3 regions of the Kribbella sp. NPDC004875 genome follow, and region 1 is predicted to be linked to each of the others. Evidence: riboswitches for the same ligand, from Rfam matches in the RefSeq annotation. Region 1 holds a riboswitch; each other region holds the start of a gene.
What was found. A riboswitch is a leader RNA that binds a small molecule or an ion and turns the genes downstream of it on or off. The one in region 1 is predicted to bind ZMP and ZTP.
Positions count from the first base shown of each region.

Region 2: linked by a shared signal. The riboswitch ahead of ACFYRH_RS20595 (5-aminoimidazole-4-carboxamide ribonucleotide transformylase) and the one ahead of ACFYRH_RS15630 (glycine hydroxymethyltransferase) in region 1 are both predicted to bind ZMP and ZTP.
Region 3: linked by a shared signal. The riboswitch ahead of ACFYRH_RS24470 (bifunctional 5,10-methylenetetrahydrofolate dehydrogenase/5,10-methenyltetrahydrofolate cyclohydrolase) and the one ahead of ACFYRH_RS15630 (glycine hydroxymethyltransferase) in region 1 are both predicted to bind ZMP and ZTP.

Region 1 covers NZ_JBIALI010000002.1:962,406-966,613, reverse strand. Annotated here, with positions in the region: gene ACFYRH_RS15640 (YhjD/YihY/BrkB family envelope integrity protein) at 1-569, opposite strand, end outside; gene ACFYRH_RS15635 (acyl-CoA dehydrogenase family protein) at 633-2,273, shown strand; ZMP/ZTP riboswitch at 2,273-2,351, shown strand; gene ACFYRH_RS15630 (glycine hydroxymethyltransferase) at 2,380-3,828, shown strand; gene ACFYRH_RS15625 (DHA2 family efflux MFS transporter permease subunit) at 3,837-4,208, opposite strand, start outside.
Region 2 covers NZ_JBIALI010000003.1:708,106-712,313, reverse strand. Annotated here, with positions in the region: gene ACFYRH_RS20600 (MMPL family transporter) at 1-1,057, shown strand, start outside; gene ACFYRH_RS20595 (5-aminoimidazole-4-carboxamide ribonucleotide transformylase) at 1,096-1,974, opposite strand; ZMP/ZTP riboswitch at 1,993-2,070, opposite strand; gene ACFYRH_RS20590 (class I SAM-dependent methyltransferase) at 2,073-2,759, opposite strand.
Region 3 covers NZ_JBIALI010000004.1:464,122-468,329, forward strand. Annotated here, with positions in the region: gene ACFYRH_RS24460 (NUDIX hydrolase) at 1-318, shown strand, start outside; gene ACFYRH_RS24465 (nitroreductase family deazaflavin-dependent oxidoreductase) at 329-751, shown strand; ZMP/ZTP riboswitch at 784-868, shown strand; gene ACFYRH_RS24470 (bifunctional 5,10-methylenetetrahydrofolate dehydrogenase/5,10-methenyltetrahydrofolate cyclohydrolase) at 888-1,748, shown strand; gene aroH (chorismate mutase) at 1,780-2,148, shown strand; gene ACFYRH_RS24480 (prephenate dehydrogenase) at 2,384-3,451, shown strand; gene cmk ((d)CMP kinase) at 3,484-4,170, shown strand; gene ACFYRH_RS24490 (lysophospholipid acyltransferase family protein) at 4,167-4,208, shown strand, end outside.

The DNA of each region.
Region 1 (4,208 bases):
ACCGGCCAGTACAGCTGGTTCAGGAAATCCAGCCGGTGCGGCAACAGGTCGTTGACCGCGCTCGGTCCGGCCAGCACCAGCGGCAGCACGATCACGCCGATGATCAGCGCGGCGCAATACAGGCTGAAGGACAGCGCGCGGGTGCGGACGATGCCGCGCTTGCCGCCCATCCCGTACATGATCGTGATGGTGTCGACGAACACGTTCAGCGCGCGGCTGCCGGACCACAGCGCCAGCACGAAACCGATCGAGATGACGTCCGGGCGGCCGCCGTTCAGCACCTGGTCGAGCGTCGGCGCGATCACGTTCTTGATCGAGTCGTCGGTCAGCGCCCGGGCGGCCAGGTCGACGATCTGCTGCTTGATGTCGTTGATCGTCTCGACCTCGAACCACTTGCTCGCGATGTAACCGAGCGAGCCGGCGAGCCCGAAGATCAGCGGCGGCAGCGAGAGGATCGCGAAGAACGCCCCCTCGGCCGCGAGACCGGTGACCCGGTAGCGCAGGCAGACCCCGATGGTCTGGGTGAGCAACTTCCAGGTCGTCGAGGGGATCCTGCGAACCCATGCCAAGGAGAGGGAGCTCCCACCCGTGGGTCCTGCCCCAGAACGTGCCATACCGCTTACCGTACTGACATGGCGGACCCATTCGCGGTAACGAACCAGGCTCCCCCACTGCGGGGCGTGAACTTCTTCACCCGCGACACGGCACTTGGTGACGCTCTGCGTCCGTACGCCGGTGAGTCGGGGGCGATCACGAGCGACGCCGGACTGCAGCGGATCGGCGAGCTCGCGGGCTCCGAGGAGGCCCGCGCGCACGCTCTCCCGGCGAACCAGAACCCGCCGGTCCTGCGCACCCACGACCGCTACGGCCACCGCGTCGACGAGGTCGATTTCCACCCGTCGTGGCACTGGCTGATGGAGCAGGCCGTCGGTTTCGGGCTGCAGGCCGCGCCGTGGACGAGCGACCGCCCGTCACCGCACCTGACCCGGGCCGCCGGGTTCTACCTGTGGTCCCAGGTCGAGCCCGGCCACGGCTGCCCGATCTCGATGACGTACGCCGCGGTGCCCGCGCTCAAGGCCGACGAGCGGCTCGCGAAGGAGTGGATACCGCAGCTCGCCTCGACCGAGTACGACGTACGGCGGCTGCCCGCGGCGGAGAAGAACGGCGTGCTCGCCGGGATGGGGATGACCGAGAAGCAGGGCGGCTCGGACGTCCGGGCGAACCTGACCACCGCGACGCCGGCCGGTGCCGACGGTGAGTACCGGCTGCACGGGCACAAGTGGTTCTGCTCGGCGCCGCAGGTGGACGTCTTCCTCGTCCTCGCCCAGGCGCCGGACGGGCTGAGCTGCTTCGTCGTACCGCGGGTCCTTGCCGACGGCAACCGGAACCCGTTCGCGCTGCAGCGGCTCAAGGACAAGCTCGGCAACCGGTCGAACGCGTCCAGCGAGGTCGAGTTCCACGGCACCGTCGGGTATCGCCTCGGCGACGAGGGCGCCGGGGTCCGGACGATCATCGAGATGGTCGCGGCGACCCGGCTGGACTGCGTGCTCGGCTCGTCCGCGCTGCAGCGGCGGGCGCTGGTCGAGGCGATCTGGCACACGCGGCACCGCAGCGCGTTCGGTGGGCTGCTCGCCGACAAGCCCGCGATGCAGAACGTGCTCGCCGACCTGGCGATCGAGAGCGAGGCAGCCACAGCGCTCGGTATGCGGCTCGCCGCGGCGGTCGACGCGTCCCTGGCCGGCAACGAGCAGGAGGCCGCCTTCCGGCGGATCGGCTTGCCGTTGGCGAAGTTCTGGGTGTGCAAGCGGACGCCGTTCATGGTGGCCGAGGCGCTCGAATGCCTCGGCGGCAACGGGTACGTCGAGGAGTCGGGCCTCCCGCTGCTCTACCGGGAGTCGCCGCTGAACTCGATCTGGGAAGGTTCGGGCACTGTCAACGCGCTCGACGTACTGCGGGCACTCCGCCGGCCCGAGTCGCTCGACGCCTGGCTGCTCGAGGTCGGCGCCGCGCAAGGTGCCGACGCGCGGCTGGACGCGGCGGTGAACGACGTCCTGCAAGCGCTTGCTGATCTCGGGAACGCCGAAGCCGGCGCGCGCCGGCTGGCCGCGCAGATGGCCCTGTGCCTGCAGGCCTCGCTACTGATCCGGCACTCCACTCCCGCGGTCGCCGACGCGTTCGTCGCGGCGCGATTGGCCAACGACTGGGGCGGTGTGTTCGGCACGTTGCCGAGGACGACGCCGTTCGAGCAGATCGTCGCCCGCGCGATAGGGTGAGCTGGTCGCGACTGGCGCGCTAGGTGGAGTACCACCGGGGAGCGAAATCCGTCGGCACCGTGCGCCTGGGTGCCTTCGACCCACTGCAACCGCAGGAGAGACAACGATGACTCAGCCCTTCGACGCCGCCGCCGCGTCGGCCGCGTACAACAACGCGCTCCAGGTGATCGCCGCGGTGGAGCCCACCATCGCCGGCGCGATCAGGTCCGAACTGGCCGACCAGCGTTCCTCGCTGAAGCTGATCGCGAGTGAGAACTACGCCTCCCCCGCCACCTTGCTGACGATGGGCAACTGGCTGTCGGACAAGTACGCCGAGGGCACCATCGGGCACCGTTTCTACGCCGGCTGCCAGAACGTCGACACCGTCGAGCAGACCGCCGCGGACCACGCGACCGCGCTGTTCGGCGCACCGCACGCGTACGTCCAGCCGCACTCCGGCATCGACGCGAACCTGGTCGCCTTCTGGGCGATCCTCGCGCAGCGGATCGAGTCCCCGGCACTGGCCGAGGCGGGCGCGAAGCACGTCAACGACCTCACCGAGGAGGACTGGACCAAGCTCCGCAAGGCGCTCGGCGACCAGAAGATGCTCGGCATGTCGCTGGACGCCGGCGGTCACCTCACCCACGGGTTCCGGCCGAACATCTCCGGCAAGATGTTCAACCAGCACTCCTACGGCACCGACCCGGAGACCGGCCTGCTCGACTACGACGCAGTGGCCGCGGCCGCTCGTGAGTTCAAGCCGCTGATCCTGATCGCCGGCTACTCGGCGTACCCGCGCAAGGTGAACTTCGCCAAGATGCGCGAGATCGCCGACGAGGTCGGAGCCACGCTGATGGTCGACATGGCGCACTTCGCCGGCCTGGTCGCGGGCAAGGTCTTCACCGACGACTTCGACCCGATCCCGCACGCGCACGTCACCACCACGACGACGCACAAGTCGCTGCGCGGCCCGCGCGGCGGCATGGTGCTCTGCCAGCCGGAGTACGCCGAGTCGGTGGACCGCGGGTGCCCGATGGTCCTGGGTGGTCCGCTGAGCCAGACGATGGCGGCGAAGGCGGTCGCGCTGGCCGAGGCGCGGCAGCCCGCCTTCCAGCAGTATGCGCAGGCCGTCGCCGACAACGCGGTCACGCTGGCCGAGGGGCTGATGAAGCGCGGCGTGAAACTGGTGACCGACGGCACCGAGAACCACCTGGTGCTGCTGGACGTCTCGTCGTACGGCATCACCGGACGGCAGGCCGAGTCGGCGCTGCTCGACGCGGGCATCGTGACGAACCGCAACGCCGTACCGCGGGACCCGAACGGCGCCTGGTACACCTCCGGCGTCCGGATCGGCACACCGGCGCTCACCACCCGCGGCTTCGGCGGCGACGAGTTCGACCGGGTGGCCGAGCTGATCGTGGACGTGCTGTCCGCGACCACGCCGACCACCACGTCCGCGGGTGCTCCGTCGAAGGCGAAGTACGTGCTGGCCGACGGGGTCGCCGACAAGACCAAGGCCGCTTCGGCCGAGATGCTCGACAAGTTCCCGCTGTACCCGGGCCTCGAGCTCAACTGATCGCCGGCTCAACTCATCACTGACTGCCCGCTCTCACTCTGCTGGGGGCGGGCAGCTCTCTTCGGCATCAGTACGGCGGCCAGCACCGCGCCGGCGACCGCGATCGCACCGGACACCCACATCGTGGTGTTCAAGCTGGTGATGAACGCATCGCGTACGTCGCTCAGGAGCCCCGCCGAGCCCGTCGTGGTCGCCACCGCAAGCCCACCGCCGAGACTCTTCCGCACCGCATCGGCAGCCTGCGCAGGGAGGCCGGTCGTGTCGACGTTGGAACGGTAGACCGAGTTCAGCACGGTCCCGAGGACGGCGACGCCGACCGTGCCGCCGACCTGCCGGAACGCCTGCAGCAGACCGGATCCGGTGCCGGCCCGCTCCGGGTC
Region 2 (4,208 bases), on a different contig from region 1:
GGTGCTGGCGATCCCGCTGCTGTCGATGAACCTCGGCCAGCTCGATGCCGGCACCGATCCCGCGCAGGACTCCAGCCGGAAGGCGTACGACCTGATCGCGCAGGGCTTCGGTCCGGGCGCCAACGGTCCGCTGACGGTCGTCGTACAGCTGCAGTCGGTGAGTCCGAGCGACAAGCAGTCGGTGCTCAACGGGCTCGCCTCGACGCTGCAGAAGCAGCCCGGCGTGGCGGCCGTCCAGACGCCGACCACGAACAGCGCGGGGACGACCGCGATCATCAACGTCATCCCGACCACGTCGCCGTCGGCGGCGGCGACGGAGGATCTGGTGAACCGGATCCGCGACGACGTCCTGCCAAGCCAGCAGGAACCGACATTCGTCGTCGGCACCACCGCGGGGTACGTCGACTTCACCGAGAAGGTCGGCGGCCGGATGATCTGGCTGATCGGCGCCGTGGTGCTGCTCGCGTTCCTGCTGCTCACGGTCGCGTTCCGCTCGCTGCTGATCGGGGTGAAGGCCGCGATCCTGAACCTGCTGTCGGTCGGGGCAGCGTACGGGGTGATCGTCGCGGTCTTCCAGTGGGGCTGGGGGTCCTCGCTGGTCGGGATCGACGAGAAGGTGCCGATCCCGTCGTTCGTGCCGATGCTGATGTTCGCAATCGTGTTCGGGTTGTCGATGGACTACGAGGTGTTTCTGTTGTCCCGGGTGCACGAGGCATGGATCGCGACCAAGGACAGCCACCGCGCGGTGGCGATCGGGATCGGCGCGACCGCGCGCGTGATCACCACCGCGGCCGCGATCATGGTCGTGGTGTTCCTGAGCTTCGTGCTGGACGACGACCCGACGGTGAAGATGCTGGCGGTCGGCATGGCCGTCGCCGTGCTGATCGACGCCAGCATCGTCCGGATGATCCTGGTTCCGTCCGTGATGACGCTGCTCGGCCCGCAGGCCTGGTGGCTGCCGCGCTGGCTGGACCGGATCGTCCCCGACATCCAGCTCGAAGGCGGCGAGCCACCGGCACCGCCGGCACCGCGGGAGAAGGTCGGCTCCGCCTCCTGACCAGTGCCGGAGATCCGCCTCGGGATCGCGGCCGGAGATCAGTGCCGGAACAGGCGTACGCCGGTCGCGGACCAACGGATCCCGCGCTCGGCGCACGCGGCCGCGACCTCGCCCGACCGGATCGACCCACCGGGCTCCGCGATGTGCGTGACGCCGTACCGCTGTGCCTCCTCGACGTTGTCGCTGAAGGGCAGGGCGCCGTCGGACACCATCGTGACGCCGGTGAGCGGTTCGTCCGAACAGCGTGACCACCAGAGCGCGGCCTTCTCGCCGGCCAGCCGCGTGCAGTCCACACGCGACTGCTGACCGGCACCGATCCCGATCGCCATGCCGTCCTTCACCATCACCACGGTGTTCGATTGGGTGTACCGGGCAACGATCATGCCGAGGACGGCGTCGTCGGGGAGGTCGGCCGGGATCGGCAGTGCGTCGCGCTCCTGCGTCAGCCGTACGCCGAAGATCTCGCGCGCCTCTTCAGCCGGTGGCTCGAACTCCGGGTCGATCTCCAGCACGAGATAGGTCCCGCGCTTCTTCGCCGCCAGGATCTCGATGACGCCCTCGTCGTACCCGGGCGCGATGATCCCGTCCGACACCACCCGCTTCAGTACGCCGGCCAACTCCAGGTCGACCGGGTGCGAGACCGCGACGAAATCGCCGTACGACGACTTCGGATCGGCGTCCCGAGCCCTGCTGTACGCCTCCGCGACGGTCGCGCCGAGCGCCGCACCGGCGGGGGACACGTGCTTGTACGACGCCGCCGCGGGCCTGCCGAACCTTCGCGCGGCCTCCCGCACCAACTGCCAGCCGGTCAGGGCGTCGAGGATGTTGATGTACGACGGTTCGCCGGCCAGCACCGTGAACGGCGCGTGCTCCAGAGCGGCCGCTTGATGAGGATTCATGCCGTACCGCAGACGCATCGGGACCTCCGAGTCGATCGGAGGCGCCCAGGCGGACGACGCCTTGCTACTTCGCTCCCTGGTGGTGATCCACCCTCGCCAGTCGCGGTGCCGCCAGCCTACTTCGTAGCGCGGACAACCAGCAGCCGCGAGTCCTCGGCGAGCGGCTCGCCGTGCCATCCGCCGTCGATGGTCACGCCCGTGAAACCGGCGATCCGGAGATCGGCCAGGAGTTCGTCGGCCGACCGGAAGTACAAGACGTTGCGGTAGACCGCGTCGTGGCCGTCGGGGAACACGTTGTGCGCGTCGAACACCACCCGGCCGTCCGCGATCTCGATCAGCTCGAGCCACTCCTTCAAATGCCCGACCGCGGTGTCGCGTTCGCCGTACGTCGCCTCGCTCGTCCACTGCTCCCACGCGCGCATCGCCGGGTTGCGGGACTCGAACGCGAACACCCCGCCGGAACGCAACGCGGCGGCGATCGCGCTCACCGACGCCTGGTGTTCGGCGACATGCATCATCGTGTTGCCGCTGCTCACCACGAGATCGACATCGCCCGTCGGCCGCACCACGTGGTGGTCCCCGTCGATCCAGGTGACGCCGTCGGCTCCCGGCTGCCGGCGCGCATACCCGAGCATCGTCGTACTCGGGTCAATGCCGATCACCACCCGGCCCGGCGCGACCAGCGATCGGGTCAGCATGCCGGTGCCACACCCGAAGTCGATGACCTTCGCTGCACCCTCCGCCAATGACCGGTAATACGCATGGTCGTCACCCGGCGGGTTGTCCAGGTCATAAAGCTCCACCAACGACTCATCGCCATACGGGTCACCAGTCACGCCCCGCATGCTAGGCACCCCCATCCCCCCGAACCAGCCAATAACCACCCCGGCGCGCCACCCCGCCCCAGCCAACGGCGCCCTACCCCAGCCAACGGCGCCCTACCCCAGCCAACGGCGCCCCGCCCCACCCAACGGTGCCCCGCCCCACCCAACGGTGCCCCGCCCCACCCAACGGTGCCCTGGCACAGGCAACGGTGCCCGGGCACAGGCTACGGTGACTGGGCCAGGCAACGGTGCCCTTGCACAGGAAATAACAGGCCTTCACGCACCACGTCCTGTGCAAGCCACCGCCCGGTGGCACCCACAGCCGCCGCACAGCACTGGCCCGTGCGGCGCCACCGCCCGGTCCGCACGGCCCACCCAGTTCGCCCAGCCAACGGTGCCGTGCCCCAGCTAACGGTGCTGTGACCCAGCTAACGGTGCCCTGGCACAGGAAATAACAGGCCTCCACGCACCACGTCCTGTGCAAGCCCCGGCCCCGTCCGGTGGCACCCACAGCCGCCGCACAGCACTGGCCCCGTGCGGCGCCCCCCGCCCGGTCCGCCCAGCCTGGGCGCCCGTGTGTCATCTCGTGGGTTGCCCCCTGAGGTGGTGGGTTGCCGCCCGGAAATTCAAGGGGGCAACCCACCGCTTCAGTGGGCATCCGCTCGGTGAGCTCTGCGCTGCGGGGCGTGCCGCGCGCGGGTCACAGAGAGGATGGGCTGTGGGTATGCCGAGCGCGGGGCCGGCGGGTATACCGATCGCCGGTGTGCTGACGTGGAGCACGCTCGGCGCGGGTACGTCGCCGCTCGTGTACTGAGTCGGACCGGCGGACGGGGACGGAGGACGGGCGCCCAGCCGCGTGGGGAGCGCCGCACGAGGAACGTTGGTGTTGGGGGAGTGCCTCGCGTGAGCGGCGCAGATGGGGCGGGCTACGGATGGGGGAGCGCTGGAGGCGGGGGTGTGCCGCGGGAAGGTGGGACGTGGGGGTGTGCCGCGCGGGAAGGTGGGAGGTGGGGGGTGTGCCGCGCGGGAAGGTGGGAGGTGGGGGGTGTGCCGCCCGGGAACGTGGGATGTGCGGGTGTGCCGCGCGGGGACGTTTGAGGTGGGGGGCCGCGTGGGAGCGCCGCACGAGGAACGTCGGGGCTGGGGGAGTGCCTCGCGTGAACGCCGGAGGTGGAGCGGGCTACGTACAGGGAGCGCCGGGGGTGGAGCGAGCTACGTACGGGGAGCGTTGCAGGTGGGGAGTGCCGTGCGGGGAACGCGGGAGGCAGGGGAGTGCCGCGCGGGGAGGTCGGACCTGCGGGTGTGCCGCGCGGGGACGTGGGAGGTGGGGGTGGCGTGTGGGGAGCGTGGGTGGGGAGAGCCGGTGCGGGGGACGAGCGCCGCACCGGCTCGTTCGGGGGGATCTGCTGGGCGAAGCCCGCCAGGCTG
Region 3 (4,208 bases), on a different contig from region 1:
CTGCCCGGCGGCCTGGTGGAGCCCGGCGAGGAGGTGGCGGTCGCCGGTGCCCGTGAGCTCGAGGAGGAGACCGGCTACACCTGCGAGACGCTCGACGTGGTCGGCTGGCAGTGGTCCGGCTCGTCGTCGACGTTCCGCAAGTACGTCGCGATCGCGCGCGGCTGCCGTCCGGACGGGAAGCAGCAACTGGACGAGGCTGAGGACTGTGTGCCGGTCGAGCTGTCGGTGGACGCGTTCCGTGCCGAACTGCGGACTCCCGGTGCGATGACCGGAATCGATGCCGCGTATCTGGCGTTGGACCATGCGGGACTTCTCTGAAAGGAGCCTTATGAGCGACTGGAACGCGGGCATCATCGCGGAGTTCCGCGCCAATGAAGGCAGGGTCGGCGGGCAGTTCGAGGGCGCGCCGATGGTTCTGCTGCATCACCGCGGCCGCAAGAGCGGTGCGGAGTACGTCGCCCCGACGATGTACCTGCGAAGCGAGACCGACCCGGACGTGATCTACGTGTTCGCGAGCAAGGGCGGCGCCCCGGCGAACCCGGACTGGTACCGCAACCTGACCGCGGCCGGCGAGGCCACCGTCGAGGTCGGCATCGAGACGTACCAGGTCAAGGTCACCGACGTCACTGGCGCTGATCGCGACCGCATCTACGCCGAGCAGGCCCGCCGCTATCCGGGTTTCGCCGAGTACGAACGGCGTACCGCGGGCGTTCGCACGATTCCGGTGCTGGAGCTCAGCCGGACGCCGTGAGGTCTGGGCCCGCCCGAAGGGTCGGTATCCTGAGGGCGGACCGCGACTGGCGCTGAGGTGGACGACCACCGGGGAACGGTCTGCCATCCGGCTTCGCCGCGCGCCTGGGCACCTTCGTCTTCCGAGGAGTGCACAGATGACAGCCGAGTTGATGACCGGGACCGAGTTGGCCGCCGAGATGGTGGCCAAGGCGGCCGAGCGCGCGCAGGCGGTGCAGGCGCAGTACGGCGTCCAGCCGTGTCTGGCGACCGTGCTGGTCGGTGACGATCCCGCGTCGGCGACGTACGTGCGGATGAAGCAGAACCGGTCGAAGAAGGCCGGGATCGCGTCCCGGAGCATCGTGCTGCCCGCCGAGACCACGACCGAGGAACTGGTCGGCGAGATCACGAAGCTCTCCACGGACCCGGCGGTGCACGGGATCCTGCTGCAGCACCCGGTGCCGGCGCAGATCGACGAGCGGGCCGCGTTCGAGGCGATCGACCCGGCGAAGGACGTCGACGGCGTGACGATGCGGTCGTTCGCCGCGATGGCCTTCGGGGATCCCGGGTTCCGCTCGGCGACGCCCGGCGGGATCCTCCGGTTGCTCGAGGCGTACGACGTACCGCTCGAAGGTGCGCACGCGGTGGTGATCGGCCGCAGCCCGATCCTCGGTAAGCCGGCCGGCATGTTGCTGCTGGCATCGAACGCGACCGTGACCTACGCGCACTCCCGGACCCGGGACCTGCCCGACCTGGTGCGGACCGCGGACGTACTGATCGCCGCGGTCGGGAAGCCGAACTTCGTCCGCGGTGACTGGCTGAAGCCGGGCGTCGTGGTGGTCGACGCGGGCTACAACGAGGGCAATGTCGGGGACGTGCATTTCGAGGAGGCCGCGGCGGTCGCCCGGCTGATCACCCCGGTTCCGGGCGGCGTCGGGCCGATGACGATCGCGCTGCTGCTGGAGCAGACGGTCGACGCTGCTGAGACGGCTGTCCGCTCTTTGACTACATTGGCCTAAGGTTTGGGGGAGACGACCAAGGAGGCGAGACGTGGCGGTACGGGCGATCCGGGGGGCCACCCAGCTGGACGTGGACGAGCGTGAGCATCTGCTCGAACGGTCCGCGGAGCTGGTGAAGGCGGTCCTGGAGGCGAACGATCTGGAGAACGAGGATCTGATCAGCATCCTGTTCACCGTCACGTCGGACCTGCGCTCGGAGTTTCCCGCCGTCGCGGGCCGCCAGATCGGGCTGACCGACGTACCGCTGATGTGCATGCAGGAGATCCCGGTCCCGCACGCGCTGCCGCGGGTCGTCCGCCTGATGGTGCACACCGAGACGTCGCGGTCGCGCGACAAGATCCAGCACGTCTACCTGCACGGCGCCGTCGCCCTCCGTCCCGACCTGACCGGCGCCCAGTGACAGTGCTCTTGGCCGGGCCTCCGGCGCCGGCGCGGTCATGGGGCTGTGACTCCCGGCCTTCCCTCGTCGCTCCAGTCGCGGTGCTTGATGCCGCGCTGGCGCGCGGCAGGTCGCGGGGTCTGGTTCCCGGTCTTCCCTCGTCGCTCCAGTCGCTGCGCTCCCTGCGCTTCTCAGTCCAGACCGGGGACCCCGCGACCGGGCTCCCTGCGCTCCTCAGTCCAGGCCGGGAGGCCCCATGACCGAGCTCCGCGGCCCGGTCCGGATCGTCGGCACCGGGTTGATCGGTACGTCGATCGGTCTCGCGCTGGCGCGGCTCGGGGTGGTCGTCGAACTCGTCGACGGGAACGCGGACAACGCGCTGATGGCCGAGCGGATCGGGGCCGGCGCGCGCCGGGTCGATATCGCGCCGCAGCTGGTCGTGGTCGCCGTACCGCCGGATCACGTCGGCGCGGTGATCGCCGAGCAGCTCGCGCAGACCGAGAGCGCGGTCGTCACCGATGCGGCCAGCGTGAAGTCCAAGCCACTCGCTGACGCCCGCCGCCTGACCGGTGACCTCAGCCGGTACGTCGGCAGTCACCCGATGGCAGGCTCCGAACGGAACGGCCCGCTGGCCGGCCGCGCCGACCTGTTCGACGGAGCCACCTGGGCGATCACACCGCACGAGACCAGCGACCCCGAGGCCGTCGACCTGGTGCGGCGACTGGCCGAAGCAGCGGGCGCTCGGACCGTCGAGATGTCCGTCGAGGACCACGACCTCGGCGTCGCCCGGGTGTCACACCTGCCGCACCTGATGTCCGCGCTCGCCGCCGGCACCCTCGCGGACGCGCCGTTGTCCCACCTGGAGCTGTCCGGTCAGGGCGTCCGCGACGTCACCCGGATCGCCGCCGGCGACCCGGCGCTGTGGACCCAGATCGTGTCCGCGAACTCGACCGCGCTCAGCGGCCTGCTGGAGCAGATCCGCGGCGAGCTCGACCGGCTTCTCGTTGCTCTCGGCAAGGAAGAGGCCGGCGACGAACTGACCGCCATCCTCGGCCAGGGTGTCTCCGGCGCGGTCCGGGTGCCGGGCAAGCACGGTACGCCGCACATCGACCTGGTCACCGTCCTGGTCACGATCCCCGACCGCCCCGGCCAACTCGCCCGGCTGTTCGCGGACGCGGCCGAGTCCGGCGCCAACGTCGAGGACCTGCGGATCGACCACAGCCCGGGCCGTCCCGTCGGTGAGGTCGAGCTCGCCGTCAAGCCCGCCTCCGTCGACCAACTCGTCGACGTCCTCACCGAGCGTGGATGGGTGGTCCACCGCTAAGTTTGTCCCCACTCGACGGTAATCTTCGGGACATGATCATCGCTGTCGACGGGCCGAGCGGTTCCGGTAAATCGAGCACCGCCCGCGGAGTGGCCACGCGCCTCGGACTGCGGTTCCTGGACACCGGAGCGACGTACCGCGCGGTGACCTGGTCGGCCGTGCAGCGCGGGCTGGATCTGGACGACACGGCGGCGGTGGCGCAGCGCGCCCGCGAGCTGCGGCTGGAGATCAGCACCGACCCGGGCAACCAGTTCGTGATCGCCGACGGGACCGACGTCACGGCCGCGATCCGGGAGCCCAGGATCAGTGAGGTGGTCTCGAAGATCGCCACCAATCTGGACGTCCGCAAGGAACTGATCCGCCGCCAGCGGGCGATCATCGACGACGCGCAGCCGAGCGGCGGGATCGTCGTCGAGGGCCGCGACATCGCCACCGTGGTCGCGACCGACGCCGAGCTCAAGGTCCTGCTGACCGCCGACCAGGAGGCCCGGATGGCCCGCCGCGGCGCCGAGCTGGCGGCCGGTTCGGTGACCGCGGAGGAGCTCCGCGACCAGATCGTCCGGCGCGACGCCGACGACTCGACCGTCTCGGAGTTCCAGGTCGCCTCCGACGGGGCGGTCACCATCGACTCGACGTACATGACCCTGGAGGAGGTCGTCGACGTGATCTGCCGACTGGCTAAGGAGGCCGAGACAGTTCCCCGGGGCCGGGATTCATGACGGCCGAGATCACCGGAGACAAGGATCTGCACAAGGAA